Regions from separate parts of the Kitasatospora sp. Ki12 genome, predicted to be linked through region 3. Evidence: riboswitches for the same ligand, from Rfam matches in the RefSeq annotation. Region 3 holds a riboswitch; each other region holds the start of a gene.
The links. A riboswitch is a leader RNA that binds a small molecule or an ion and turns the genes downstream of it on or off. The one in region 3 is predicted to bind cyclic di-AMP.
Positions count from the first base shown of each region.

Region 1: it holds a riboswitch for cyclic di-AMP, as region 3 does, so the genes downstream of both, ACYP53_RS16965 (C40 family peptidase) here and ACYP53_RS36220 (transglycosylase family protein) in region 3, are expected to answer to the same signal.
Region 2: it holds a riboswitch for cyclic di-AMP, as region 3 does, so the genes downstream of both, ACYP53_RS35525 (M23 family metallopeptidase) here and ACYP53_RS36220 (transglycosylase family protein) in region 3, are expected to answer to the same signal.
Region 4: it holds a riboswitch for cyclic di-AMP, as region 3 does, so the genes downstream of both, ACYP53_RS37150 (glycoside hydrolase family 16 protein) here and ACYP53_RS36220 (transglycosylase family protein) in region 3, are expected to answer to the same signal.

Region 1 is NZ_BAAIHT010000001.1:3,830,777-3,836,414, forward strand. Features, by position in the region: gene ACYP53_RS16955 (NYN domain-containing protein) at 1-1,124, shown strand, start outside; gene ACYP53_RS16960 (C40 family peptidase) at 1,325-2,362, shown strand; cyclic di-AMP (ydaO/yuaA leader) riboswitch at 2,701-2,854, shown strand; gene ACYP53_RS16965 (C40 family peptidase) at 2,865-3,986, shown strand; gene ACYP53_RS16970 (C40 family peptidase) at 4,213-5,259, shown strand; gene ACYP53_RS16975 (hypothetical protein) at 5,343-5,638, shown strand, end outside.
Region 2 is NZ_BAAIHT010000003.1:1,107,739-1,113,376, reverse strand. Features, by position in the region: gene ACYP53_RS35540 (MarR family winged helix-turn-helix transcriptional regulator) at 1-451, shown strand, start outside; gene purB (adenylosuccinate lyase) at 515-1,954, shown strand; gene ACYP53_RS35530 (MFS transporter) at 1,980-3,512, opposite strand; cyclic di-AMP (ydaO/yuaA leader) riboswitch at 3,824-4,004, shown strand; gene ACYP53_RS35525 (M23 family metallopeptidase) at 4,007-4,975, shown strand; gene ACYP53_RS35520 (DUF2470 domain-containing protein) at 5,237-5,638, opposite strand, start outside.
Region 3 is NZ_BAAIHT010000003.1:1,266,841-1,272,478, reverse strand. Features, by position in the region: gene ACYP53_RS36225 (hypothetical protein) at 114-314, opposite strand; gene ACYP53_RS36220 (transglycosylase family protein) at 526-1,842, opposite strand; cyclic di-AMP (ydaO/yuaA leader) riboswitch at 1,850-2,010, opposite strand; gene ACYP53_RS36215 (sirohydrochlorin chelatase family protein) at 2,536-3,495, opposite strand; gene ACYP53_RS36210 (DUF397 domain-containing protein) at 4,054-4,335, shown strand; gene ACYP53_RS36205 (ATP-binding protein) at 4,662-5,243, opposite strand.
Region 4 is NZ_BAAIHT010000003.1:1,488,672-1,494,309, reverse strand. Features, by position in the region: gene ACYP53_RS37160 (alpha/beta hydrolase) at 1-17, shown strand, start outside; gene ACYP53_RS37155 (phenolic acid decarboxylase) at 126-455, opposite strand; cyclic di-AMP (ydaO/yuaA leader) riboswitch at 827-983, shown strand; gene ACYP53_RS37150 (glycoside hydrolase family 16 protein) at 1,004-2,239, shown strand; gene ACYP53_RS37145 (hypothetical protein) at 2,368-3,015, opposite strand; gene ACYP53_RS37140 (IclR family transcriptional regulator) at 3,251-4,096, opposite strand; gene aceB (malate synthase A) at 4,250-5,638, shown strand, end outside.

The DNA.
Region 1 (5,638 bases), on a different contig from region 3:
CGGCGTTCCGGGTGCGGATAGCGGAGCGGCTGCGGCTGGGGCAGCCGGACCTGGTGCGGGCGCTGGAGTCGGGCAGTGTCCCGGGCGCCGCCGATCCGATGGACGTCGCGGCCGCGGCCTACCTGGTGCGCTCGGCGGGCTGGAGCCGGCTGGTCGCCGAGGCCGGCGAGGAGGCCGAGCGGGCCGGGGCCGAGGACGCGGTCGCGGAGGCGGCCCGGCTGGTGGAGAAGCTGCAGGCCGAGCTGGCCGAGGTGCGCTCCGCCGCGCGGGCGGACCTGGAGCGGCAGCGCGCGGAGTTCGAGGGCGTCCGGCGGGAGGCCGAGTCGCTGCGCAAGAAGGTGCGGTCGCTGGAGAGCGACACCCGCCGGGCGCAGGCCGAGACGCGCCGGGTGGTCGGGGAGCTGGAGGCCGTGAAGGCCCAGGGCGCGGCCGAGCGCGGCGCGGCCGAGACCGAGGCGCGGCGGCTCAGGCACCGGGTCTCCGAGCTGGAGAACGCGGCCGAGCAGGGCAAGCGGTCGGCCCGCGAGGGGCGCAGCGTCGAGGACATGCGGCTGCGGCTGCTGCTGGACACCGTGCTGCAGTCGGCCCAGGGGCTGCAGCGGGAGCTGGCGCTGCCGGTCTCCCAGATCCGCCCGGCGGACCTGGTGGAGGCGGTGGTGCCGGGGGCGGCCTCGCCGCACGACGTGGCGCGGCGCGGGCTGGCCGAGGACGACCCGGCGCTGCTGGACCAGCTGCTGGCGATCCCGCAGGTGCACCTGGTGGTGGACGGCTACAACGTGACCAAGACCGGCTATCCGACGCTGCCGCTGGAGCAGCAGCGGATCCGGCTGCTGGGCGGGCTGGCGATGCTGGCCCAGCGCACGCAGGCGGAGGTCACCTGTGTGTTCGACGGGCAGGACCTGGACGTCCCGGTGATCATGGCGCCGCCGCGCGGGGTCCGGGTGCGGTTCAGCCGGACCGGGGAGACGGCGGACGAGCTGATCCGCCGTCTGGTGCGGGCCGAGCCGCAGGGCCGTCCGGTGGTCGTGGTCTCGGCCGACCGGGAGGTCGCGGAGGGCGTGCGGAAGGCGGGCGCGCGCCCGGTGGCCTCGGTGCTGCTGCTGAACCGGCTGTCGCGGCCCTGAGTGCGGACCGGGCGGAATGCGGCCTGGTCAGCGTCGTTTCCGCGATGGTGTGCGGGTCCCGTGAAGTCAGTGTGGGAAACGGAGTTCACGCCTACGGGGGAGTAGCAAAACGGATAGATCTTCACTAGGGTCTGGCGTCAAACCTATTTTCCGGAATCTCATCAGATCAGGTGAGTCCGATGGAAGAAGGAGCTGCTCCCTTGGCCTCCCACCGCCGTCCGAAGCAGGCGAGCCGCGCCCGGGTCTCCGTGCTCACCGCTGCCGCTGCGACCGCGGTCGCCCTCTCCGCCCAGGTCGCCGCGCACGCCGCGCCGCAGCCGAACAAGACGGACGTCAAGGCGCAGATCGACCAGCTCCAGGAGGAGCAGGAGCAGGCGGCGGAGAAGTACAACGGCGCCAAGGAGCGGGCCGACCAGCTGCGCAAGCAGGCCGACCAGCTGCAGGACCAGGTGGCCCGGGGTCAGGAGCAGATGACCCAGCTCCAGGTCGGCCTGGCCGAGGTGGCGGGCGAGCAGTACCGCACCAACGGCATCGACCCGTCCGTCCAGCTGATGCTCTCCTCCGACCCGTCGGGCTACCTGGACAAGGCCTCCACCGTCCAGCAGGCCAGCACCACCCAGGCCGAGGCGCTCAAGTCGCTGCTGGACCAGCAGCGCCGGCTGGACCAGGAGAAGACCGAGGCGGCCGCCGTGCTGGCCTCGCTCGACACCACCACCAAGGACCTGAACCAGGCCAAGTCGGACGTCAACACCAAGCTGAAGGCCGCCCAGGACCTGCTGAACTCGCTCAGCGCCGCCGAGCGCAACGCCCTGAAGGCCCAGCAGGCGCAGGACGAGCGCGCCTCCCGCGGCAGCGAGCGGGTCGACCTGAGCAACCTGCCGCCGGCCAGCGGCTACGCGGCGGTGGCCCTCGCCAAGGCGATGAGCAAGCAGGGCTCGCCGTACGTGTGGGGCGCCACCGGTCCGAGCACCTTCGACTGCTCGGGCCTGATGGTCTGGGCGTACGGCCAGGCGGGCGTCTCGCTGCCGCGCACCTCCCAGGAGCAGGGCCACTACGGGACCCGGGTGCCCTCGATGGACCAGGCCCAGCCCGGCGACCTGGTGATCTACGGCGGCGACATGCACCACGTCGGGATGTACATCGGCAACGGCATGGTGGTCCACGCGCCGCACACCGGTGACGTCGTGAAGGTGATGAAGGCCGACGCGATGCCGATCAACACCATCCGCCGGGTCTGACGGCCCGACACGCCGAAGAGGACCCGTCCGGGCCCTGTGATCCGCGCCACCCTCCGACGGGGGTGGCGTTCGGGTTTTCGACCGCTTCGCGCTCAATGGGTGAGACCTGATCAGCCTTGCGTACGGCGGCGGTCACCAACGGTCATTTTCACAAAAGAACTTGGGTAATCTTCCGTCTTTTTTCTGACAAGGATTTGAACCGATCACGGTTCAGTTACTAGGGTCATGCTCCGAACCACCGCACTGTCGATCGCCCAGCCAGGGTGGCGGCGGTGGTTACCGCCGAGTTCGCGAGGCAGCGGGGCAGGACGAAGCGACTGCCCGACAGGGGAGCCCAGTGGTCGGGGGCGCTGCGCAGCGGAGCCGGGGAACCACGTTCCTCCGGGGTGAATCGGTGCCAGGTCGGCCGTTGCGACGGCCGTGAGGCGCCGTAGGGCATGCTTCCGGCCCGAACCCGTCAGCTCACCCGGTAGGCGGACGTAGGAAGAAGGAGTCCGCCTTCGTGGCGTCCCATCGTCGTCCCAAGCCAGCCGGCCGCGCCCGTGTCTCGATCCTGACCGGTGTCGCTGCCGCAGCCGTCGCCCTCTCCGCGCAGTCCGGCGCCCACGCCGACCCGCAGCCGACCAAGGACCAGGTCAAGGAGCAGGTCGACCAGCTCAACGAGCAGGCCGAGGTGGCGACCGAGCAGTACAACGCCGCCCAGGAGAAGCAGCAGGCCCTGGAGAAGCAGGTCGCCGGCCTGCAGGACCAGGTGGCCCGCCAGCAGGCCCAGGTGACCGACCTGCAGGGCGGCCTCGCCGAGATCGCCGGGGAGCAGTACCGCAACGGCGGCATATCCCCGACCGTCCAGCTGATGTTCTCGTCCAGCCCGGACACCTTCCTCACCCAGGCCGGTGCGCTGAACCAGGCCGGTGACACCCAGAAGAACCAGCTGAAGCAGCTCCAGGAGCAGCAGCGCAAGCTCGACCAGGACCGCTCCGAGGCCCAGGGCAAGCTCGCCGAGCTGGAGTCCACCACCACGCAGCTGAAGGCCTCCAAGGACGAGGTCCAGAACAAGCTGAAGGCGGCTCAGGACCTGCTCAACACCCTGACCGAGCAGGAGCGCCAGGCGCTGCGCGCGGCCGAGGAGAAGGCCGCCGCGGACGCCAAGGCCCAGGCCGACGCCGCGAAGGCCCAGCAGCAGGCCGCCGAGCGCGCCTCGCGCGACAACAGCCGCACCGACCTCGCGGCGCCCTCGTCCACACCGGTCGCCAAGCTGCCCGCCGCCGGCAGCTCGCGCGGTGCCGCCGCGCTGTCGGCCGCCGCCTCCAAGGTCGGCAGCCCGTACGTGTGGGGCGCCACCGGCCCGAGCTCCTTCGACTGCTCCGGCCTGATGGTCTGGGCGTTCAACCAGGTCGGCGTCTCGCTGCCGCGCACCTCGCAGGACCAGGCCCACGCCGGCACCCGGATCGGCACCGACCTGTCCCAGGCCCAGCCCGGCGACCTGCTGATCTTCTACACCGACGCCCACCACGTCGGCATCTACGCGGGCAACGGCCAGGTGCTGCACGCGCCCAAGCCGGGCGCCTCGGTCCGCTACGAGGCCGTCAGCAACATGCCGCTGTCCGGCATCGTGCGGGTCTGATCCCCGCTCCGCGCCTCCGGGCCCGGTCTTCCGTCACGGGAGGCCGGGCCTGCGGCTTTTCCGGCGGATCGGGCTGATGTCCGATTGCGGGTCAAATATTCGGGTCCGGAGGGGTTTGGACTCGCTTGCCCGGACTCGCTAACGTCTGCCACCGGACTCCCGCTCCACGGCCGCCCGCAGTGGTGCGGCGGCGGGGGCCGCGACGCCGGATTGGAGCCGCTGCAGCATGCCCGTGCACCGCCGTTCCCAACTGCTCGCCCGCGCGCTGGTGCTGACGGCGGCGGCGACCACCGCGCTGGGCGTGGCGACCGGCGGCAGCGCCCAGGCCGCCCCCGGCAGCCCCGACCCGGCCGACCGCAAGGACGTCAAGGCGCAGGTGGAACAGCTCTACGACGAGGCCGAGCAGGCGTCGGAGAAGTCCAACGCGGCGCAGGAGGCCCAGCGGCGGCTCCAGGGCGAGACCACGATCCTGCAGGGCGAGATCGCCGTCGCCCAGGACCAGCTCAACGAGTTGCGCGGCGACCTGGCGACCGTGGCCGGGGCCGAGTACCGCGGCGGCGGGATGACCCAGACCGCCCAGCTGATGCTCTCCCCCGACCCGGAGGGCTACCTCGCCCGCGCCCGCGCCCTGGGCCAGGCCACCGAGCGGCAGCGGGAGACGCTGCACGAGCTGGTCACCCGTCAGCGCCGGCTCGACCAGCGGCGCACCGAGGCGACCGGCAAGCTCGCCGAACTGGACGAGGCCCGCCGCTCGCTCGCCGACAGCAAGCAGCAGATCCAGCAGCGGCTGGCCAAGGCGCAGAAGCTGCTGAACGGCCTGGGGGCGGCCGAGCGGGTCCGGATGGTCGCCCAGGACGCCAGGGACGCAGAGCAGCGCGCCACCCGCGGCACCGACCGGCTGGACCTCGGCTCCACCCCGCCCGCCTCCGAGCGGGGGGCCGCCGCGCTGGCCGCCGCGGTGCGGATGGTCGGCTCGCCGTACGTCTACGGGGCCACCGGGCCGCGCGCGTTCGACTGCTCCGGTCTGATGTACTACAGCTGGCGGCAGGCCGGAGTGACCCTGCCGCGCACCTCGCAGGCCCAGGCGTCCGCCGGCCAGCGGATCAACATCTCCGACGCGCGACCGGGAGACCTGGTGATCTTCTACCGGGACATGCACCACGTCGGCATGTACGCCGGCGGCGGCGTGATCGTGCACGCCCCCTACCCGGGCGCCAGGGTCCGCTACGAGAGCGTCAACGCCATGCCGATCTCAGGGGTGGTCAGGCTCTGAGCTCGCCGCCGTCCGACCCCCGCGACCCCCACCCGATAGCCCGGCCCCGCCGCGCGCTGTCCCGGCGGGGTGCGCTGCTGCTCGTGGCCGGCGGGCTGGCCCAGCTGTCGCTGCCGCCGGCCGCCCCGGCGGCACCCGCCCGGCAGGCCGCCGACCGGCGCGCCGAGGTGGCCGCGGCGCTGGCGGAGCGGGCGGCCTCGCTGTCCTCCCGGTCGGGGCTGCCGGTGGCCGAGGCCGGGTACCGCGACCTGGTGCTCGCCGCCGGCGGCGGCCCGGACCGGCTGACCGCCGCGGCCGACCTGGCGGTCCGGATCGCCGGGTACGACGACCACCCCGTGGTGTACCCGCGGCGGATCGAGCTGGCCCGGGCGGCGGACGG
Region 2 (5,638 bases), 160 kb from region 3:
TTCGACAGCGACGACGACCGTCCCGACCAACGCCGAGTTGATGGAGGTGTTGGCCGCCGTGGGCGCCGCGTACTTCCAGGACTTCGCGGCAGCCGCGGCCCGGCACGGCCTCTCCTCCTCCCAGGCCAAGGCGCTGGGCGCGGTGCAGGAGCCGGTGCCGATGCGCGCGCTCGCCGGGCGGCTGGGCTGCGACGCGTCGAACGTCACCGGGATCGTGGACCGGCTGGAGTCGCTGGGCCTGGCCAACCGGGCGGCGGCGGCCGGTGACCGCCGGGTGAAGATCGTGGTGATCACGGCCGAGGGTCGGGAGATCCTCAACCGCATCCGCGGCGAGATGGCCCGCACCCACCAGGCCTTCGAGGCGATGACCGACGAGCAGCGGATCGCCCTGCACTCGATCTGCGCGCAGGTCCTGCCGGTGCTGGCCGGCCGGACGGGCGGCGCGCAGTAGCGCCATGGCTCTACGGGCGTAGCGCGTCGGTGGCTGCGAGGGCCGTGACCTCGGCTGTTAGGCTTGCGAAGCGTGAGCGCGAAGCCCCAGATCCCCAATGTCCTGGCCTCCCGGTACGCCTCGGCGACCCTGGCCCAGCTCTGGTCCCCCGAGCACAAGGTGGTCCTCGAGCGCCACCTGTGGCTCGCCGTCCTGAAGGCCCAGCAGGACCTCGGCGTCGAGGTTCCGGCGACCGCCGTCGCCGACTACGAGCGGGTGATCGACCAGGTCGACCTCGGCTCGATCGCCGCCCGTGAGCGGGTCACCCGCCACGACGTGAAGGCCCGGATCGAGGAGTTCAGCGACCTCGCCGGCCACGAGCAGATCCACAAGGGGATGACCTCCCGGGATCTGACCGAGAACGTCGAGCAGCTGCAGATCCGCCAGTCGCTGGAGCACGTGCGCGACCGTACGGTGGCCGTGCTGGTCCGCCTGGCGAAGCTGTCCGCCCAGCACTCCGAGCTGGTCATGGCCGGCCGCTCGCACAACGTGGCCGCGCAGGCCACCACCCTGGGCAAGCGCTTCGCGTCGATCACCGACGAGCTGCTGGTCGCCTTCCGCCGCCTGGAGGAGCTGATCGCCCGCTACCCGCTGCGCGGGATCAAGGGCCCGGTCGGCACGGCCCAGGACATGCTGGACCTGCTCGGTGGCGACACCGACAAGCTGGCCGAGCTGGAGCGCCGGGTGGCCTCGCACCTCGGCTTCGACAACGTGCTGACCAGCGTCGGCCAGGTCTACCCGCGCTCGCTGGACTTCGAGGTGCTCACCGCCCTCGTCCAGCTGGCCGCCGCGCCGTCCAGCCTCGCCAAGACCATCCGCCTGATGGCCGGCCACGAGCTGGTCACGGAGGGCTTCAAGGAGGGCCAGGTCGGCTCCTCCGCGATGCCGCACAAGATGAACACCCGCTCCTGCGAGCGCGTCAACGGCCTGGCCGTCATCCTGCGGGGCTACGCCTCGATGACCGGCGAGCTGGCCGGCGACCAGTGGAACGAGGGCGACGTCTCCTGCTCGGTCGTGCGCCGGGTCGCGCTGCCGGACGCCTTCTTCGCCTTCGACGGCCTGCTGGAGACCTTCCTGACCGTCCTCGACGAGTTCGGCGCCTTCCCCGCCGTGATCGAGGCCGAGCTGGACCGCTACCTGCCGTTCCTCGCCACCACCAAGGTGCTGATGGGCGCGGTGCGCGCGGGCGTCGGCCGGGAGACCGGGCACGAGGTCATCAAGGAGCACGCCGTCGCCTCCGCGCTGGCGATGCGCGCCGGCGCCCGGGAGAACGAGCTGCTGGACCGGCTGGCCGCCGACGAGCGGATCCCGCTGGACCGGGCCGCGCTGGACGCGCTGCTGGCCGACAGGCTCTCCTTCACCGGCGCGGCCGGCGCCCAGGTCGCCGAGGTGGTCCGCCTGGTGGAGGCCGTCGCGGCCGCCTACCCGGAGGCCGCCAAGTACGCGCCGGGCGACATCCTCTAGGAAGACGCCGTCCGCTGACGGACAGTCAGCTCTTCGAGGGCCCCGCCGCCGTTCCGGTGGCGGGGCCCTCGTGCGTGTGAATGTGGCCCGGGTCGAGCGGCGGGGTGGTGCCGCAGCACCACTCGGTGTCCGGCTCGGCCACCGGGTGGTCCTCGGGGGTGAGGACGTTGCCCCGGACGGCGGCGAAGGCGATGAGCCCGCCTGCCGTCAGCAGCCCGGCGCAGATCAGCATCGCGATGTGGAAGGCGTGGTCCACGGCGGAGGGCACCCGGTAGGCGTCGCCGCTCAGGCCCGCCAGCGCCGGGAGGGCGGCGACGGCCAGCAGACCGGCCGCGCGCGCGGCGGCGTTGTTGACCCCGCTGGCGATGCCCGCGTGCCGGACCTCGACGGCCGCCAGCACGGTCGCGGTCAGCGGCGCCACCAGGAGGGTCATGCCGCAGCCCATGACGGTGACGGCGGGCAGCACGTCCGCCCAGTAGGAGGAGCCCGCACCGGCGCGCAGCATGAGCAGCACCCCGGCGGCGCAGAGCAGCGGGCCGATCGTCAGCGGGATCCGCGGGCCGATCCGCTTGCCGAGGCGCGCGGCGCGCGAGGACAGCGCGAGCATCAGCACGGTGATCGGCACCAGGGCGAGGCCGGACACCAGCGGGGAGAAGCCGGCGACGATCTGCAGCTGCACGACCAGCAGGAAGAACACGCCGCTGAACGCCGCGTAGACGCAGAGGGTGACCAGGTTCACGGCGGTGAACAGCCGGGAGGAGAACAGGCCGAGCGGCAGCATCGGCTCGGGGGCCCGGCGCTCGACGACGATGAAGGCGGCACCGATGGCCAGTCCGAGCACGCCGCTGACCCAGACCGTGGCGGACACGCCCTCACCGGCGGCGGTCAGGGCGTAGGTGATCGCGCCGAGCGCGAGCGCGGCGAGCACCGCGCCGAGCACGTCGAAGCGGCCGGAGGCGCCCTCGTCCCGGCTCTCCGGGACGTACCGGGTGGCGACGGCGATCACGGCGGCGGCGAGCGGCAGGTTCAGCAGGAAGATCCAGCGCCAGCCGGGGCCGTCCACCAGCCAGCCGCCGAGGAAGGGGCCGACCGCCGCCGACACCCCGCCGAGGCCGGACCAGAGGCCGACGGCCGCCGAGCGGTCGTCAGGGTGGAAGACCGCCTGGAGCATGGCGAGGGAACCGGGGGTGAGCAGCGCCCCGCCGATGCCCTGGACGGCCCGGGCGGCGACCAGCACGTGGATGTCCGGCGCGGCGGCGCAGGCCGCGGACGCGACGGCGAACCAGACCACGCCGATCAGGAAGACCCGGCGCCGCCCGTACCGGTCGCCGAGCGCGCCGCCGAGCAGGATCAGGCCCGCCAGGGTGAGCAGATAGGCGTTCAGGGTCCATTGCAGCGACGCCAGGGAGGCGCCGAGGTCGGCGCCGATCCGGGGCAGGGCGACGTTCACCACGGTGCCGTCGAGCATCGCCATGCTGGAGCCGAGCACCGTCGCCAGTAGTACCCAGCGACCCTGCGCGGTGCCCAGGCGCAGGGTGCCGGCCTCGGAGGTGGCCACGGCTCGATCCTCCGCCCCGCGGGGCGTACGTGACAAGGGTCACCGGTGGGTGTGTCGGGGGTGGCGGTGCGTGAGCGGACGGCAGCGCAGTGCCGACGACTTCGGCGCAGGGTCGTGGATCAGTGGCGCGGCGTAAATGGATTGTGTACGCACCGTACAGCGGATCATTCGGAGGGTGACCGGCGCAGGGGGGATGGTTGCCCGTTCAAGAGATCGACATTGCTTCACCCGAACGGATGGGTTTTAGTTCAGCGACCGCCCGGCCAGTCCGGACGGATCCTCCGGGCGGAACGCCGAATCCTGCCGCTGCCCGGTGGTTCGATCTGAACTCTGTACGGCAGGAGCGGGGGACCCACAGGTAAGTCGCCGGACCGGAGTTCGCGCCTCAGGGCGCGGGCGTCCAGGGCCGGCTTGGGGTGAAGCCGCGCATGCGGCCGGGCAACTCCAGCCCGAACCCGACAGCTCACCTCGCAGGCGTCGGAGAGGAAACTTCCATGCCTGCTCAGGCTCGTCGTATCGCCCTGCCCCGCGCCGCCCGCATCGGCATCGCCACCGCCGTCACCGGTGTCTCCTTCGTCCTCCCGCTGGTCACCGCGGTGAGCGCCCAGGCCCACACCGCTCCGGCCGCCCCCTCCGCCCCGGCTGCCGCCGCCACCGTCGCCGACGCCAAGCCGGCCGGCCAGGCCGCCCCGGCCGCCGCGCACGAGAGCTACCGCGTCATCAGCGGCGACACCCTGTCCAAGATCGCCGACGCCAAGCACGTCGACGGCGGCTGGCAGGCGCTGTACGAGCAGAACCGCTCGGTCGTCGGCGCCAACCCGAACCTGATCTACCCGGGCCAGCAGCTCGCGCTCGCCGGCCACGCCGCGGCCCCGTCCGCGGACGCCGCCCCGGCCGCCCCGGCGAAGCCGGCCGCTCCCGCCGCCCAGACCGCCAAGCCGCAGGCCCAGGTCCAGGTCAAGACCGAGGCCGCCAAGCCGGCCGCCCCGGTGCAGACCCAGGTTCAGACCGCCGCCCCGGCCCAGGCCGTGACCGCCGCTCCGGTCGCCGCGACCTCCGGCTTCGTCGCGCCGCTGGCCAACCCGCAGCTCGGCACCGCCTACGGCGTGGCCGGCTCGATGTGGGCCTCCGGCCACCACACCGGCCAGGACTTCATCGCCTCCACCGGCACCCCGCTGCGCGCCGTCGCCAACGGTGTCGTGGTCAAGGCCGGCAACGGCGGCGCCTACGGCAACGAGGTCGAGATCAAGCTCGCCGACGGCCACTACGCCGAGTACGCGCACCTCTCCGTGATCGGCGTGACGATCGGTCAGACCGTCACCGTCGGTCAGCAGATCGGCCTCTCGGGCGCCACCGGCAACGTGACCGGCCCGCACCTGCACTTCGAGATCCGCACCGGCTCGGAGTACGGCTCGGACATCGACCCGGTCGCCTACCTGCGCGCCCACGGCGTCGCGCTCTGACCCCTCCGGGGTTTCAGTAACCACCGCTGCTGCGGAGCGAATCGATCCTCCGGGATGGTCATGTCGGGTGACCGCTCGACCGGGTGATCGCCGCACAGTGGTCATGGGCGCGGGACACGCCCAGGCCGGCCCGGCTCGCGGGACAATCCTCCCTCGCGAGCCGGGCCGGCCGTTGTCGTTTCCGGGTGCGGCCGCTGCTGTGCGTGCGAGGGGTTGCCGGCCCGGTCAACTCCCCTGCGGGGGAACGGCGGTGGGCCCGGTTCAGCTCCGGTGGGCCGGCTGGCCGTACCGGGCGGCGGCCAGCAGGTCGTGCATCCGGTGGCCGAAGTCCTCGGTGTCGCGGGCCGGTTCGGGGAAGACCAGGCGGACGTCGCGGTGGCCGTCCGGGTGGTCCAGGCGCAGCACCAGGCCGTGGCGGTCGAGGGCGAGCGGGCGGACGTCCGGGTTGCGGACGAGCAGTACCGGGTCGAGCAGCCGGGTGAGGACGTCGAGCGCCTCGGCGTGCTCGTCGGCGAAGTGGGTGAGCATCGCGGCCTCGTGGCGGGCCATCGGGTCGGCGGCGGCGAGGGCGAGGTCGGCGCCGGTGACCGCGCCGGTGCGGTACGGGGTGGCGAGGACGGCGTGGGCGACGTCCACGTGCAGGTGGACGCTGAGGCCGTCGTC
Region 3 (5,638 bases):
CCGGCCGTACGACCGACTGAAGGGCCCCGGAGGGCAGTTGGCTCTCCGGGGCCCTTCGGCGTGCGGTCGGTGGGCCCTCACTCGCGACGGGCCGGCCCTCGCGGGCGGGGGATTCAGCCCTCCTGGGCGGTGGGGCGGTCGACGGTGAGGCGGTGGCCGTCGGCCGATTCGCCGGTACGGGTCTCGGTGCGGCGGCCGCGGGCCAGGTAGTCGCGCAGGACCAGTTCGACGGCGTCCTGCGGGTTCTTGGTACCGGAGAGCATCATCGCGTCGATCGCGAGGTTCGCGTCGAGCGTGACGGTGACCTGGGCCATGTGACTCCTCCTCGGGTGCAGAGCAGCAGCATGCCCGCCCGCGCGGGGTTCCACCACGGAATTCGCCGGAACCCCGGGGCCTCGCAGGGGAAGCGGCCGGGGCCCGCCCGGCCTTCCAGGCCCGCCCGACCTCCCGGGCATGCCGGAACCCCCGGGGAGGAGCGATCGGACTCTCCCCGGGGGCGGCTCAGCCTTCGGCTGCCCGTCGTGCTCAGACGCGGCCGGCGAAGTCCGGGGCCCAGGCGGCCACGGTCATCTCGCGCACGCCCGCGCTCGGGTTGGCGGCCTCGACGTACTTGCCGCCGCCGACGTAGATCGCGACGTGGTAGACGCCCGAGTCCTGGCCGTTGTTGGACCAGAACAGCAGGTCGCCCGGCTGCAGGCTGTCCAGCGAGACGTGGGTGCTGGCGGCGGCCTGGTCGGCGGCGACGCGCGGGACGGAGATGCCCGCGGCGCGCAGCGCGGCCTGGGTCAGGCCGGAGCAGTCCCAGCCGCCGTTGCCGGTGCCGCCGTAGACGTAGGCCTGGCCGACCTTGGACTCGGCGAAGGAGACCGCGGCGGCCATGCTGCCGGTCGCGGCCGGGGCCTGGGTCTGCGCCGGGGCGGCGGGCTTGGCGGCCGGGGCCTGGGTCTGGGCGGCCGGCTGGGCGTTCACGGAACCGCCGTTCGCGGACTGACCGGACTTCTGCGAGCGGTTGAACCAGGTGAAGTCCGAGCCGGACTTGCCCGTGGTGGCGGCCTGGTCGGTCGAGGCCGACTGCTGGGCCTGGCCGTCGCCGAAGGACAGGTGCTGGCCCGGGTAGATGGTGTCGGGGCCGTCGGTCAGGGTGGCGCGGTTGAGGTCGTACAGCCGCTGCCAGCCGCCCTGCACGTTGTGCTTGTCGGCGATCGAGGACAGCCAGTCGCCCGCGACGACGGTGTAGTCGCCGTCCTGGGTCCACTGGTGACCCTTCTGGGCCCAGTCGCTGGTCGCGGAGCCGGTGGCGGCCTTCGCGTCGTCCTGGGCGGGCGCGGCCGGCTTGGCCGGCTTGGCGGCCGGGGCCGGGGTCTGCGCCGGCTTGGCGGCCGGGGCGGCGGGCTTGGCGGCCGGAGCGGCCGGAGCAGCGGGCTTGGCGGCGGTCGAGCCGGCCGAGGTGTCGACGGCGGCCGGGGCGCCGCCCTTGGTCAGGCCGGCCTTGACGGAGCAGACCGGCCAGGCGCCGGGGCCCTGCGAGGCGAGGACCTTCTCGGCGACCGAGATCTGCTGGTCCTTGGTGGCCAGGTCGGCGCGCGAGGCGTAGGCGGAGCCGCCGAAGGCCGACCAGGTGCTGGAGGTGAACTGCAGGCCGCCGTAGAAGCCGTTGCCGGTGTTGATGGCCCAGTTGCCACCGCTCTCGCACTCGGCGACCTTGTCCCAGGTGGCGACGGAGGCGGCGGAGGCGGTGCCGGTGACGAGGCAGGGGATCGTGAGGCCGACGCCCGCGACGCCGATGGCGGCGATCACGCGACGGGTGCGGCTGGACAGACGGGTGCCATTGGTGGGCAGCATGAAGACGCGATCCTCTCCCACGCCTGCGAGGTGAGCTGTCGGATTCGGGCTGGAGTTGCCCGGCCGCGCGCTGCGCGGCTTCACCCCTAGCCCTGGACCGTTCCGAAGACCGGTCCGGGGCGACTTACCTGTGGGTCCCCCGCTCCTGCCGTGATGCGTTTTCGCGCTGCCAGGACATCCGACGGCAGGACTCGGCGTCGCGGATGAACTGGGTCCGTGTGGCCACGAACGGGGAGCACGTTAAGCAGACTTAAGTTCAAACTGCAAACACCTGTGACGCGCATCACGGTTTAGCGGGAACTGCCAAAATGGCTATCGATCATGATCGGAAATGATCGTTTTCCGGCAATCCTTTTGCGGATGCCCACAACTGTCTTCGCCTCAGACGTGGCGTGACGGTGTGTCGAAGCACAATGCGGCGCACTCGCCGGACCGGGGGAGTGTCCGGGATTCGAGCGCCGGGGGGTGCGCCTGCCATTTACGCCGAAAAACACCAGAACGGACATTACATTTCATTGCCCGCTTAACTCTCGTACGGTGCAAGCCGCAAGGACATGGGGCGTGGCGCGTGGGGCGCGGCGCGTGGCGGGTGGGACGCGGAGGGCGCGCGAGGTGCGGCGGGAACGACGAAAGGGCCCGGAACGGAAGTCGTTCCGGGCCCCGTGAGCGCGCGGAAGGGCGCGCGGTGTCCAGTTACTGCCCGACTGGCCCCTCGGCGGCCGCGTGGGCGCCGCGGACGCCCTCGACGGCCCCCTCGGCCCCGGCGGCGGCCGCGGCCTCCGCCTCGGCGCGCGCCAGGTCCTCGGCGGACGGTGCGGGCAGCGCGGCCAGGTAGGTGGAGGCGATCAGCTGGCCGACGGTCGGGTAGGCGCCCAGCGGAGCCGCCGACGGGCAGCCGGTCTCCTCGGCGGCCGTGGCGAGCAGCTCGGAGTCGGCCTCGGGGCCGATCACCAGCGGGGCCAGCGCGGGGCGCTGGGAGCCGGTCTCCTTGAGGTGGTTGACGGCCGCGGCGACCGAGCCGGGCACGTCGAGGGCGGCGGCCACGACCGGGACGGCCAGCCGGGCGGCCAGCAGCACGCCGGTGATGCCGGCCGCGGCGGCCGCGTCCTCACCGCCGACGGTGGTCAGGACCACGCCGTCCGCGGCGGTCGCGATGGCGAACAGCCGGGCCCGGTCGGCGCGGGCCAGCCCGGCCTCGGAGAGGCGGACGTGCACGGCCTCGGCGAGCAGCGGGTGCGGGCCCAGCGCGTCGGTGACGGGGGCGCCGTACTCGGCGGCGAGCGCGTGGAGTTCGGTCAGGAAGCCGTGCGGGCCGGGCACCAGCGGCACCAGGACGGGCATCGGCAGCCCGGCCTCGGCGGCCAGGGCCAGGAGTTCGGCGACGGTGCGGTCCTCGCCGCCCCCGGCCTCGGCGGAGTCGCCGGGCAGGTAGCCGACGGCGGCCTGGACGCCGTTGTGCTCGCTGCGGACGATCGAGAGCAGCTCCTCGACGACCGACCGGGACTCGGGCCCGGCGGCCGCGGGCACGGCCAGCACCAGCGCCGGGGCGCCGGAGGGGATCTCGGGGCGCTCGGGACGACGGTGGCGCCCCCGCGCACGGGAGCCTGGAGTGCGGACGGGCAGTGGCGCGCCCGGGATGGCTGCGGTGCTCATGCCGGAGATCGTAGGACATCGGCCCGTCAGGCCTGCAGTCGGCTGCCGTACGGGTTGCGCGCGGCCGGGGTGCGGATCCGGTGTGCCCGCGGTGTCGATCCGGTCGGTTTGCCGACAATTCGGACATTCCTCACCCAACCCCCGTGCGGGCGCGGACCATTGCCTTGACGTACTCAATGACGCGTGGCGTTGCAGGTGTGGCGCGTGAGATGTCTCACAGGCTCCAGGTCGCCTGACGGAGCGTCACAGAGATGCGACTCCCGGCATCCGAAGATCAACATTCAGCGGGGAACCGCTCACGGCCGGTTATCGGAGGCTCGACGATTCCATCGGCTATGTCCGTTTACGTACCGTCAGGAGAAGGCCCCGTGAAGACTTCGGGGCTCCGGGTGAAAAGGCCCGTGCACCTGCAATGTCCCGTGCTGATGCACGTGCACTGCGGCTATCATCGCGTCAAGTGAGGCGTTGTGCCGGGCCGGTACGGGGCCGGTCCGTTCGTTCGGCGGTGCCGGGGGCGCCGCGCTGGACGACAACTCCGGAGCTCTTCGGGAGATTTCTATGCACGACTCGCACGACTCGCAGGATTCGCAGCACACGCACGGCTCGTACGACACCTACAACGGGATGGCCGCCGCCGATCTCCAGGGGGTGGTCTGGCAGAAGAGCCTGCACAGCAACTCCCAGGGCAACTGCGTCGAGTTCGCGGCCCTGCCGGGTGGCGACGTGGCGATGCGCAACTCGCGCTTCCCGGACGGTCCGGCGCTCATCTACACCAGGGCCGAGATCGCGGCCCTGCTGCTGGGGGCCAAGGACGGGGAGTTCGACCACCTGGCGGTCTGACCGGCCGCCGTGCTTCACCATCGGGGGGCCGTCGTGGGTGCCGACACCACGACGGCCTTTGTCTTTTGCCGGGTCTTCGCCCGGGTGTCCTCGCGGGTCTCTTCCCGGGCGCCCTTCCGGCGCGTGTCCGGGGCGGCCCTGCGGTGCGGTCCGTCGACCGGGCCATGCGGAAGGGCCCGGGGTGTGGTCCTCCCGGGACTTCCCTCGGCCAGACGCTCGGTCGGCCACTCGACCGGCCACTCGACCGGTCACTCGGCCAGGCACTCGACCGGCCACTCGACCGGCCACTCGACCGGGCATTCGGCCGGCTACCCGTCGCGCCGCCGCTAGGCCGAACGCCGGTGCCGCCCACCGGCGTCGAACGGCCCGCCGAGCGCGTCCAGTGCCGAACGGCCACCGACCCCCGCGTGCGGGTCGAACGCGCCGTCCGCCGGCTCCGCCTCGAACATGGCCCAGACCACCTTGCCGCTGCCCAGCGGGTGCCAGCCCCAGGAGCGGCTGAAGGACTCCACCAGGTGCAGTCCGCGGCCGGATTCGGCGACGAAGTCCGCTTCCCTGGCCACCGGGCCGGCACTGCTCGGATCGCTGACCGCGCAGACCACCTGGGGTGCGCGGTGCACCAGGCTTATTCGGATCGGCAGCCGCCCGTCCGGGGTCGGCTGTGTGGGAAAGTCGTACTCGCCCGGGGCGCCGCCCGTCGGGTCGGGCCGTGCGCCGATCGCATGCCGGAGCGCGTTCGTCACGAGCTCCGAGGCCACCAGCGCGACGTCGTCGAACAGCTCCGGCAGTCCCCAGCGCTGGAGCGTGGTCCGGGCGAAGTCGCGCGCGGTTCTGACGGCTTCGAAGCGAGGAGCGAGCGTACAGGTGACCACATGGGGGTCAACCGCCAAAGCCGTACCGGTGCTCATGAAGAGCTCCTCCCATAAGGGGGCGGACACGGCTGGACCCGCCGGGGTCATGCCGGTCACCTCCGACTCGCTCGGCCGCTCGGCCGCTCCCTCGACCAGGCGCGCGCGCACTCGAACGCCCGATGGCGCGGGGGACGCCGTCGGGCCGGTGCACGGAGTCGCGCGTGGGGTGGACGCGGAACCCGCGGGATTGCCAGGGATGTGCAGGTGCACGTGCACCATGGTGGTGTGCGCTCACTGCAGATGCAAGAGTCGATTCACGTGCAGTCGCACTATTGGCATATGCAAGCGCCGGATGCACGTGCATCCTGGTGTGAGGAGTGCGGAACTGATAGGAACATCCGTCAGTATCGGCACCGTGAGCGCTCAACTGATGGCAGACTGTGCGCTGTTTG
Region 4 (5,638 bases), 220 kb from region 3:
CGAACCAGACCGTCTGACCTGGACCGCCCGGCCGCCGACCGTCCGAACAGACCGAAGCGTCCGAACAGAGCGAACAGACCGAACCCCCGGAGCCCGCGGCCCCGGGGGTTCGGTCGTCAGGCGGTTCAGGCCACCCGCTCCAGCGTGCCGGTGTGCAGCTGCCCGACCCGGCCGCCCTCGCCCTCGAAGGTCCAGAACGCCCGGACCGTCTGCGCGTTGAGGTCCATCACATGACTGACGGTGATCCCGCTCTGCTCCGTCCAGCTGACGAAGTAGATCCCCGGCGCGACCTCGGCGACGTGCAGTCGCACGTCCTCCCACTGGCCCGCGGACTCGCCGAGGCCCTCCCAGCGCAGCCGCGTGCCGTCGGCCGAGTAGGTGTTGCGGAAGGCCGCGCCGTTGTCGGCCCGGAAGACGTAGGTGCGGCCGGCGAAGGCGGGCAGGGACACGGTCATGGTGGGGCGGCTCCTCGTTTCGGGGTTCGGTGCTCTTGTGCACTGCGGAAGATGTCAGGCCTCCAATTTATCCGACCGGGTGAATTCGGTCAGATCTTTGTCACGGTGTGGCCCGGCCACGGTGCGGATCGCGACCGCAGCCGGGCCGCAGCGGGGCCACCGCGCCGGCCCGAAGCCCGGCCACCACTGGGCCGCGCGAGGTGATCAACTCGGCCACCACGCAGCGTCGTTGATCGACACCACTGTGAGCTGCACGACAACCGGCCCGAGGAAGTTGTCCGTTCACGTACGGCCTGCCTAGCCTGCAACGACCGTCCGCCTCCGCGGACCCCGTCGCCGGGACGCCGAGTCCTGTCCACTCGCCGACGGGTCACCGAGCACCACAGCGGACAGGGGCGGGGGAACCAAGGTCGGCGCCCGGCCCCGTGCGCTCGCGCGTACGGGTCGAGGCTAGGGGTGAAGCCGCTCCACAGGCGGCCGGGCAACTGCAGCCCGAACCCGACAGCTAACCTCGCAGGCGTCGCAGAGGCCACCACATGCGTATATCGATGCCTGCTGCCCGGAGCCACGCGCCGCGCCACGCCGCCCGTTCCTCCCGCCGCGGCCGCAACGCCGCCTTCGCCGCCACCGGGGCGCTCGCCATCAGCGGCGCCGGACTGCTCGGAGTGCCCTCCGTCACCGGTGCCCAGGCCGCCACCGCGCCCACCGTCACCCAGGACCGTCTCGCCCCGGCCACCATGGTCGCGGGCAAGGCCACCACGGCCTCGCTCGCCCTGCACTCCTCGGCCTGCTTCACCGCGAAGACCGTGGGCGTCGGCGTGCGCGACGCGCGCGGCACCAACCTGGACTTCCCCGGTAACGCCTCCAACCTGCAGATCTGCCCGGGCGGGGTGAACTTCACCAGCGGTGCGCGCACCCTGCCCGCCGGGACGTACACCCAGTTCGGCTTCTGGCAGGACCAGGCGGGCGCCTGGCACAACCTGCCCGCGCAGCAGCTGGTGGTCTCGACCGCCGCCACCCCGGCCCCGGCGCCGAGCCCCACCCCGACGCCGAGCGCCACCGCGACCCCGACCACCCCGGCGCCGTCCTCCCCGGTCGCCGGCAAGTCGCTGACCTGGTCCGACGAGTTCAACAGCGGGATCTCCTGGGGCCAGCGCTGGGTCGGCGACAAGAGCAGCTCGTACCACTACGGCAACCACAATCCGGACGACAACAAGCTGGACTGGCTGAACAAGAACAACGTCAGCGTCGCCAACGGGGTCGCCACCTTCACCGCCGCGCCCGGCTCCAACACCCTGGAGAACGGCAAGCAGGCCTGGAACACCGGCTTCCTGACCACCGAGGGCTCCAGCGAGGGCTTCCAGGTCAAGACCGGCGACTACGCCGAGACCCGGGTCAAGCTGCCGGCCGGCACCGGAGCCTGGCCCGCCCTGTGGACCTGGAAGAACGGCAACGGGGAGATCGACTCCTTCGAGTACCACCCCGACAACCCGAACCTGCTGGAGCTGACCAACCACGTCAACCCCAGCACCCCGAAGTACTACACCGACGCGAGCGCCGTCGCGAAGGACCAGTGGGTGACCATCGGCACCTACTACGGCGCCACCTCCGTGGACTGGTACGTCAACGGCGTCAAGGTCCACTCGGACGGCAAGGGCGTCGGCTCCAACTGGTCGGCGTACCTGATCCTCAACCTCTCGGTGTGCGCCGGGAAGTACCACCCCGCGCCGCAGGGGACCGCCCCGATCACCATGGCCGCCGACTACGTCCGCGTCTACCGCTGACCGGCGGCGGGTGACCGGTGACCGGTGACCGGTGATCGCTAACCCGTAGGACCGCCCCACCGGGGCCGGAGGCCGGCAGCCGCTCGTCGGCGCCCGGCACCCGGTGGGGCGAACCTGGTTCAGGGACCCTAGGCCGTCTCGACCACCTTGAGGTCGAACGGCTGCCGGTTGTTGTTCCCGTTCCGGTCGTCCGGGCTGCGCAGCGCGACGAAGCCCTCGTGCGAGCCGAACGCGATGTCGTCGGAGAGGCGCACCGGGATGAGTGCGGTGGCGCTGCGGCCTTCCTTCAGTCCGGGCCCGAAGACACAGCGCACCCGGTGGCCGTTCTGGAACACCTCGCAGTCGGTGGGGAAGAACGGAGGGTCGGGCGTCACTCCCTCCGGCAGGGTGACCACGACCGTGACCGGGGAGGCGGTGGTGTCCGGGCCCAGGTTGGCGATGAAGGCGTGGATGGTCGTGCGGCCGCCGGGCGGTGCCGGGTCCGGGTCGAGCTGGACCACCTCCAGGTCGGAGTCGGACGGCGCGGCCGCGAGGGCGGGCAAGGTGGACACCTCGGGGGAGGCGGACGTTCCCGGTGCGCCCGGTGCGACGACGTCCACCGCCGGACGGGGCTCCGGCCGGCGCAGTGCCCAGGACGGGCCGGTGGCCAGCATCGCCACCGCGCAGCCCGCCGTCACGGCCGCGACCAGCCCGGCCCCGCCGAACCCCTTGCTCCTCGCGCTGCCGCGCGACTCCGTTCCACCCCGTGCGACGCCCCGTACATCCCGGTGCTTCATCCCGGTCACCCTGCTCTCGTGCTCCGGCGGCCCGCACCGTCGCGGGCCGCGTCCGGGATCAGCGTGGCCGAGCCGCCGTCGCGACCGAGGGGTAACCCGATCCGCCCCGCTCGCCGTCCGCCCGAATGGAGGACGCGCGGTCCTTCCCGCCGGAGCGCGGGGTTGACGGGAGTCGGGGTGCGAGTCCGAACGGGGCGCCGGACGGGGTGCCGAATGGGGTGCCGGGCGTGCCGGGTCAGGGGGCGAGGACCTGCCCCAGCCGGGTCGCGATCTGCTGCATCACCGGTACCAGCGAGGCGGCCCCGGCCTGCTCCTCCAGGGCCCGGATGCGGGCCTCCGGCCCGGAGACCGAGAGCGCGGTGGGCGTCGGCGCGCCCGGGACGGCGAGCGCGATGCAGCGGACGCCGATCTCCTGCTCCTGGTCGTCGACGACGTAGCCGCGTTCGCGCGCCTCGGCGAGCTGGCGCATCAGCTCCTGCGGGTCGGTGACCGTGTACTCGGTGTGCGCCGCCAGCGGGTTGGGGCCGAGGACGGCGCGGGCCTCCTCCTCGGGCAGCTGGGCGAGCAGGGCCTTGCCGACGCCGGTGCAGTGCGGCTGCACCCGCCGGCCGACCTCGGTGAACATCCGCATCGAGCGGCGCGACTGCACCTGGCCGACGTAGACCACCTCGCCGCCCTCCAGCACCGCCAGGTTGGCGGTCTCGCCGGTGGCCTCCATGAGTTCGGCCAGGTAGGGGCGGGCCCAGCTGCCGAGCAGCCGGCCGGCCGTCTCGCCGAGGCGGATCAGCCGGGGGCCGAGGGTGTAGCGGCGGGCGGTGTCCTGGCGGACATAGCCCTGCTGGACGAGGGTACGAACCAGTCGGTGGATGGTCGGCATCGGGAGGCCGGAGGTGGTGGAGAGCTCGCTGAGCGTGGCCACGCCGCCCGAGTCGGCCAGCGCCTCCAGGAGTTGGAAGGCGCGCTCGACGGACTGCACGCCGCCGCTCGCGCGGTCGGCGCCCGTCGTCGATGCTGTGTCGGGGGTCGCAACCACCGGCGTTCCCTTCGCTGTCGGGGAGGAGTAGAGTCCCGGCGACCTCATCAACAAACCGTTGAAATTCTGTATCGCGGAAACTAGTCTCCACCTTACAGAATCGAACTCGCCGACAGGTGGGTATCGATCGAGGAAGTTCCCGAGGAGGCTCCCACCGGAGCTCCCTTCGCCAGGCTCAACCGTCTTAGGAGTGTCCTGCTCATGGCTGCAGATCAGGGGCCCTCCCCCAGCCTCCGGCCGGGGGTACCCCCAACCGCCTCTCCCGCCGCCCCGGTCGTCACCGTCGCCGGTCCGCGCGTCCCCCGGGCGGAGGAGGTGCTCACTCCGGAGGCGGTCGCCTTCGTCGTCGGCCTCCACCGCGCCTTCGAGGGCCGCCGGCAGGAACTCCTGGCCAGGCGGAAGACCCGCCGCGCCGAGATCGCGGCGACCGGCACGCTGGACTTCCTCCCCGAGACCGCCGACGTCCGGGCCGGCGACTGGAAGGTCGCCGAGGCGCCCCGCGCCCTCCAGGACCGCCGGGTCGAGATCACCGGGCCGACCGACCGCAAGATGGTCATCAACGCCCTCAACTCCGGCGCGCGGATCTGGCTCGCCGACTTCGAGGACGCCACCTCCCCGACCTGGGAGAACGTGGTCAGCGGCCAGGTCAACCTGATCGACGCCTACGAGGGCCGGATCGACTTCACCACCCCGGCCGGCAAGGCGTACGTCCTCAAGCCCGCCGCCGAACTCGCCACCGTCGTCGTCCGCCCGCGCGGCTGGCACCTGGACGAGAACCACCTGCTCGTCGACGGCACCCCGGTGGCCGGCGCCTTCGTCGACTTCGGCCTCTACTTCTTCCACAACGCCGCCCGGCTGCTCGCCAGGGGCGCCGAGGACCCCAACTCCGGGCCGTACTTCTACCTGCCCAAGACCGAGAGCCACCTGGAAGCCCGGCTCTGGAACGACGTGTTCACCCACGCCCAGGCCGAACTCGGCATCCCGCACGGCACCGTCCGCGCCACCGTCCTGATCGAGACCATCACCGCCGCCTTCGAGATGGACGAGATCCTCTACGAGCTGCGCGACCACGCGGCCGGCCTCAACGCCGGGCGCTGGGACTACCTGTTCTCGATCGTCAAGAACTTCCGCGACGCCGGCGAGCACTACATCCTGCCCGACCGCAACAGCGTGACCATGGCCTCGCCGTTCATGGCCGCCTACACCCGCCTGCTGGTGCAGACCTGCCACAAGCGCGGCGCCCACGCGATCGGCGGCATGGCCGCGTTCATCCCCAGCCGCAAGGACCCGGAGGTCAACGCGGCCGCGCTGGAGAAGGTCAAGGCCGACAAGGACCGCGAGGCCGGCAACGGCTTCGACGGCTCCTGGGTCGCCCACCCGGACCTGGTGCCGGTCGCCCGTGCCTCCTTCGACGCGGTGCTCGGCGAACGGCCCCACCAGAAGGACAACCCCGGCCCGTCCGAGCCGGTCACCCCCGCCCAGCTGCTCGACATCGCCGGCGCCGGCGGCAGCTGCACCCACGCGGGCCTGCACAACGCCGTCCAGGTCGGCGTCCGCTACATCGAGGCCTGGCTGCGCGGGCTGGGAGCG